DNA from 2 places in the Blautia producta genome. Region 2 is predicted to be linked to the other one. Evidence: riboswitches for the same ligand, from Rfam matches in the RefSeq annotation. Region 2 holds a riboswitch; the other holds the start of a gene.
The links. Region 2 has a riboswitch for cyclic di-GMP ahead of BLCOC_RS00495 (hypothetical protein). Riboswitches for the same ligand answer to the same signal wherever they lie in the genome.
Positions count from the first base shown of each region.

Region 1: it holds a riboswitch for cyclic di-GMP, as region 2 does, so the genes downstream of both, BLCOC_RS17720 (fibronectin type III domain-containing protein) here and BLCOC_RS00495 (hypothetical protein) in region 2, are expected to answer to the same signal.

Region 1 is NZ_CP136422.1:3,939,558-3,942,974, forward strand. It holds gene BLCOC_RS17720 (fibronectin type III domain-containing protein) at 1-1,654, opposite strand, end outside; cyclic di-GMP riboswitch class I at 1,762-1,839, opposite strand; gene BLCOC_RS17725 (molybdopterin-guanine dinucleotide biosynthesis protein MobB) at 1,928-3,058, opposite strand; gene BLCOC_RS17730 (hypothetical protein) at 3,062-3,373, opposite strand; gene BLCOC_RS17735 (NTP transferase domain-containing protein) at 3,370-3,417, opposite strand, start outside.
Region 2 is NZ_CP136422.1:110,222-113,638, reverse strand. It holds gene BLCOC_RS00500 (hypothetical protein) at 1-594, opposite strand, end outside; gene BLCOC_RS00495 (hypothetical protein) at 607-1,191, opposite strand; cyclic di-GMP riboswitch class I at 1,575-1,664, opposite strand; gene BLCOC_RS00490 (ABC transporter permease) at 1,827-2,627, opposite strand; gene BLCOC_RS00485 (ABC transporter permease) at 2,631-3,417, opposite strand, start outside; gene BLCOC_RS00480 (ABC transporter ATP-binding protein) at 3,416-3,417, opposite strand, start outside.

The DNA.
Region 1 (3,417 bases), 2.3 Mb from region 2:
TTGTTACGAGGATACTGTTCTCTGCTGTTGGATAGACTTTGCTTTTTCCGTCTTTTTTCACCATGACTTCATATCCCGCTACATTTGTCTGGGCGTTCCAGGTCACGGTAAATTTCTTATCTCCCGGCTCTGCTTTTACCTGGTCAGGAATATTCATGACCGGTGCAGGGATCCTGTCCTCCATTCCATTGAGGAATTCCACCTTGGAGATATCCGCCAGCTTGCTTCCTCCCGTATCTGTCACCTTGATGGTTACCTTTTTAATGGCTACCTGTTTTCCCAAGTTGATGATTATGGTTCCGTCCGGCTCAATGACTGCCTGCGCCGCAGTGAGGGCGAACATGGATACGCTGCTTATGGGAACTTCTATGGTCTGGCTCTGTCCCACTTCATCCACATAATCCACGGTCACTGACCCTGCCTGAATGATATTACCGGAGTCCCTCGGAGGCGACAAAACCAATGCCCCTGCCTGGATATCGGTACGTTTTTCCAGATCAAGCTGCAGTTCCACCGGATTTTCCGGCGAGATTTCCCCGTCATTCGCAGGTTTCAGGGAAACACTGCCGCCGTCTTCCAGGATACTCTCAACACTTCCCTCTGCAACCTGGGTTGTCTCGCCCACATTTGCTGATATCTCTTCCAGAATATAACTTCTTGTCACATAGGATTCCATTTTCTCGAATCCATAGCTGTAAGAAAGCCACTGCAGATCCACAAGATCCACCTTTTGATCCTGATCCAGATCAAACACGCTGTCTGTGCTCTCCAGATGAATGGCCCGGATCAGCTCTGTTTTGTCATTCTCATCAATAACACCGTCACGATTTACATCCCCATATCCGATAACACCGGGATGTCTCTCCATGTCAGAAAAATCCATGCCGGTGTAGACATCCATAAACTGCATCTTCTGATCCATTGCCTGGATCTCCACATCCTGGTCATATACGGCAAAATGGCTTCCGCTTATACGAAGATGATATTGTCCCGGTTCCAGATCCACAAAAGAGGCCTCTGCTTTTTTTGACACACTCTCCCCTTCCAACATGGAAAAAGAGGCTTCCAACTGCTGCCCTTCTCTTGTGAGGACTGCCTGCAACCCACTGTTCAGCGTCTCCGGGGCGCTGTAGGGAAGGCTGTAGATCAGACTCAGATGGAGCCGGCCTTTCTGTACTATGCTCCCATCCGCCGGCAGTGTTCCGTCTTCCTTCTGTGCTTCTGGACTTTTTAGTGACTCTTGGCTATTGCTCTGTCCCGCCTTCGCACCGGTCTGTTCTCCCGGTGTTTCTTCCTGCTTGGCCTCTCCTGCTTGTTCTCCTGTTGTACCTTCCTGCGTAGAGGCTTCTGGCTGTCCACCCGAAGCCTCTTCCCGCTTAGGCACCTCCTGCTGTTCTCCTGCAGGCTCTTCCCGCTTGGGCACCTCCTGCTGTTCTCCTGTAGCCTCTTCCTGCTTGGACACCTCCTGCTGTTCTCCTGTTATCCCTTCCTGTTTGGAAGATTCCTGCTGACCGCTGTCTGCCTCTTTGCTCTGAACCTGTCCGCCGGCTTTATAAGATTCTGTATTTTGCTCCTGTACAGCGGCAAATGCGGTAGTTCCCGGTGTCTGCAAGATCATACCGGATATGAGCAGCCAAGCGCATAACTTTTTCATTTTCAATTTCTATTCTCCTTCCCCTTACAGGGCCAAAAAAAACGGTATCCAGGGATACCGTTTTTTCACAAAGACAACAGACAGACAGGGTATACCTGTCCATCACTGTCTGCAGCCCGGCTATCCCTCCCTTGGGACCCGTGGCTTTGCGTCACTGCCTTACGACAGTTTTGCCCCTTTATTTTTTTATAATGTCTGTCATTAGACACTGTCTCATTCATCAGACATATTCTAATATAAGAATACCTATTTTGACTATTTTAGTCAAGCTTTTTATTTCATTTTTTTGATATTTTTACAGATAACTTCCAGGAGGCTGTCCCTGTTTTTTTCTGTAACCTCAAAAACTTTTACGTCGGGTCTCTCTGCAACGGCCTGTGTAAACGCACCTGTATTTTTCTGCAGGACACCGATGACAAGGCTCTGGGTATCCAGGCAGGAGAACAGTGCCTCCTGGAAACCCGGGGCATCTGCCTCCGCTTTTCCCAGCTCATCTATCACAACTGTTTTTTCAGGCATGTCCTTCACCTTTTTCATCACCGCAGTGCCCAGAGTCTCAAAGGTTTCCGGTATGGATATCTTCTTTCCTCTGCCGGTCCGTATGAGGATCGGGCTGTCATTTTCAAACTCCCCCATGGGTACCAGGCTGTGCAGGTAAAATCCTTTTTGAACACCACCGATCTCATAAGGCAGGGTTTGGTAACCCACAGGCTCTGTTCCCAATTCTTCCACAATACGGTTCAAAAGTGTACTCTTGCCGATCCCCTTTTCCCCGGTCAGGAAAATATGTTTCCGCTCAGCGCCTGAGGGATGGGCCGTGAGCTTTTTCTTACCGGCCAGCTTTTTTTCTGCCTTATGACATCCACATTGACAAAAAGCCGCCGCCTTTTGGAGCATGGGACGTTTTTTCAGCGGAAATTCCGCATCCGGCAGTGATTCCAATAAATCTGCCAGCTCACAGATCTCATGCACAGAGTGATAGACCCTGAAGCCTTCCCAGGTTTTCTTTTCCCCGGCCAATCTGCCTGCTATGGCTATGGTCTCCTCTGTCAGCCGCTCCTGCACCTCTGCGTCTTTATGTGCACAGATGATCCTGGGCACGCAGAGTTCATATTCCCCTTCCAGTATGAGAAAATCCACAGGCAGTTTTTCATAGAAATCCCCGCTCTTGTCCGCCGGAAGCAGAATGTCTGTCTCCTTTTTTCCCTTTATGCAGACAAGATCAGCACCGGCCTCCCTGTGTCTCCATGTATTGCTGTCAGAAGTGTCCAGGGAAAATTCTGGACAGAACACACTTTTTACTGTTCCTGTCCGGTATCCCCGTTTTTTTAATTCTTTAATAAGTCCGGTGACCGTTGTAGTCTTGCCGGATTTTCTCACACCTACGATCGTACAGATTTTCAACTGTCACCCTCCTTGATCACTCTGTATTTCTGTTATATATTTACACCAGCGCCTTCGGTGTGTATCCTTTGGAATGACAAGGCGGTATGCTCCCCCGTCCAGCACCAGATATACATCCCCTGCAAGGATCTCCTCGCCGGACACGGCCACATCCCTGCCATCCCCGCTTATAAATTCCACAAGGCTGTCCGCAGACACGCTGCCCAGCACCTCACTCACCGAAAAGGCCTGATAGGAATATTCTGCTCCATCTGCATGCTTCCCTTCCAGTTTCACAGGGATCATGCCTTCAAACAAACCTTCTTCTACCTTCATATATGCTCCCCCCAGACTGCCAGCATATCCTCCATATCATAAGG
Region 2 (3,417 bases):
TTCCTGGTTCTCATCTTCTTTCTTTTTTAATTGCTCATCCGTTATACCGGACTCTTCTTTTTGGGGTTCCTCTTCTTCAGATTCCTCTGTTGCAGAATCCGGTCCCTCCGGCTGTTCCTGACTTTCCTGCTGCTTTTTTAATTCTTCTTCTTTTAATTTTTCCAGCTCATACTTACAGGGAGTTTCCTCAACTGCCGGACGATAAGCACACTCCGGGCAATGTATAATCACGCCTTCTTTATCAATGTCCGTACACCCATGGTCACATGGTATTTCCGGTTGTGCTTCTCTATAGCCACAGGATGCATTGTGATGATGCACACTGTTGCTTTCCTCTGTCTTTTCCTCTTCCCCGGCACTGTCCAACAATTCATTGTCCTCTTCATGTTCCTCATCCGTGCCTGGAAGTTCCTCCGGTAGACCATCCACATACAAATCCTCATTTTGAGGTTCTGTTTGCAAGCCTATCTCTTCCTCTATATAATCAGATGCCACATAATCTGTATCTGCCAAAACCACCCCTGTATTCCCAACCGCCAGCACCGCTGACACAATAACAGAAATTACAATCCCTCTCCGATTCCTGCCGTTCATGAAACACCACCCTTACCTCACATCAAGCACTGTCTCCATATTTGCTCCATTCATAGGGGATAAGTCCACAATGCTTGCTGTCGTGATCCGCAGTTCAGCGGCATATTCCCCAGCATCCAACGCCTTGCTTAATGTAGCTGTTGTAATAGCCTCTCCCGGCGGTACCTGTTTTGACTCATAGAGCACTTCCCCGCTGTCCTTTAACACAAGCTGAAATGTAAAGTAACAGGGATTCCCTTCCGGGTTGGAAAAAGCCACGTCCACATCGGTCTGTCCCGCCGGTATATAGATTTTCGGATATCCCGGCAATTCTATGTTCTCTGCGTTCGGGTCGCCCTTAGGTGCTTCCGGTATGGTACCGTCCCAATCCCCGGCATTGGGGTCAATATCTGCGGACACCTGTTCTTCCTGAGCTTTGTCATCTCCCCCGCCAAACCATCCGAGCTTATATCCTGCCACGCCCGCACCGCCTACAGCGATGACACCCACTAAAGCGCCAATCATTATTTTCTGCCTCAGCACCGCTTTCTGAAGCTTCAGAGCATTGTCAGTAACGATTTCACCAGTGCTCTTGTTATTGTTTTCTTCCTCTTTCAATACACTCACCTCTGAACAAGTTTTCGGCCGCACAGATTATATTTTATGTTGATAGGATGTTTTTGTTATTATATATAATAACAAAGAGAGTATGCCTAGGCATACTCTCGCGCGGTTCCTGATTTTTTCAGTTTTCGGAGTTTGTGCGGCAAACCCCGGCGCTATGCCTGGTCTCTGCACAAATCTAAAGGGTAAGCTGCTTCCGAAAGGGACATTCTCTCTGATTTTCCGTACCAAAAGAATGCACTTATCCTGTGATAAGTACCTAACGGACTTTTTATCTCAGAGCAGACTTCCTCTGAAATAAAAACTGCCTGCAGTAATTTGCAGGCAGAAACGTATCGAAATAAAGCAAGGCTCTCAATTCACCTTACATCAAATAATACGGCAACTGGCTGTCATAGTCTGCATTCTAGACCTTAGACCCTTTAGCTTTGTGTCACTGCCTTTCGACAGCTTTACTATTATCGAAAATTTATCTTAATACAACTTTACTCCTTTCACAATTAAATGTCAACACAATTTTACTAAACAACAATATTGTTCTATCTTTGCCAAAATTATACAAATACGCTCTCATATGCGCAATTTCCTGAAGGCACTTTTTGATTCTAAAACCTTCCCCAAGCCCTCTCTCAATTCCCACAACTCTCATACCTCCCAAGCCCCCTCTTCATCACCAACACCGCCGCCCCCAGCATCACCACACACACTGCCGGCATGACTATCACCCCTACACCCATTCCGCTTTTCCCCAGCAGGTACCCCACCGGATAATAGCTGACAAACGCATACGGGATCAGATATCCAAATATCCCCCGCAGAATAGGCGGATAGATCATAAGCGGATACTTCGCCATCTCTCCAATAGAAATGGCAAAAAAATTCAAACTGTTCTTACCGCTCTCCATCCAGAAAGAAGCACAGCTTGCGATCCATATCATACAAACCCGAATCACGCAGCATTCCACAAGAAAAACCACCAGACAGACAATTTTCCACAAATTCCACCGGATATCACAGTGACTTACCCCCAATGCAAACACCGCGGCGGCAATCCCCATCTTATTCAGCCCGTCAAAATCAATCCTGGCAGTCAAAAGCTGCAGTCCCACCGGCAGGGGCCGCACCAGAAAACGGTCCAGATCCGCTAAATTGATCATCTCCGCAATCTTCCATGTCCCCTGAAAAAAGAAGTTGATACACCCCTCCGAGAACAAAAGAAAGCTGTATAACAGCAGTATTTCCCACAGCTTCCACCCTCCGACCTCAGGGATATTGCTGTAAATGATGCCAAGCACTCCCAGGTTACAGATCTGAGAAAACCCGGTAAAAAACACCATCATAAGGAAATCTGTCCTGTACTCGGCCAGGGATTTCATATTCTGCATCTGGATCTGCCCATACATCTTCAGATAATATATCCATCTTCTCATCACTCACCCTCCATACAGGGAAATTACCCCTGAAGCTTTCTTCCAAAACAGCGCACCGCACACCCACAAAATTCCGATCCACACAGCCTGCACCACGATACCCCGAAGACTTTCCGTCATGGAAAATGTCCCTATAAAAATACTGCAGGGCGTAAACACAATGCCCTGAAAAGGCAGTATCTCCACTGCCCTTCTCAGCACTCCCGGAAACATCACAAGGGGCAGAAGCGCCCCGGAAAAAAAGTTGGTGAGCACCTCCCTGGCCTTTGTCACCCCATAAGAATTATCCGTATAAAAGCACAGCAGAGAAAACAGATACTGTATCCCGAATTTTATCCCCATACCCAAAAACAACGACACAAAAAACAACAGCACTCTTCCCGCACTTATTCCCCCCACACCGTTTACCGACAGATACAGGATTCCCACCAGTGCCAGCGTTACGCCGAACTCCATCCCGGCTGTCCCAAGCATCCTGAAAAACAGCATTCCTCTGTAAGACACCGGCTTGAGCAGATCCAGGATAATATCCCCCTTAATGATCCTCTTTGCCGTATTCATCTCAAACCCAAAGGAAAAAGAGCTGTTGCACAGAAACGCCACAAACACATATTTTCTCATAATCTCCCAGGTATACCCATTCACCACACCCTGATATCTGAAAATACTTTTCCACACATAGTAGAGCACTGCAACCTGAATAAAGTTAGCCAGCATCCCTGTAATAAAATTGCTCCGGTATGCGCATCCCTCCAGAAATCCACACCGCATATAAGAAATATACTTTTTC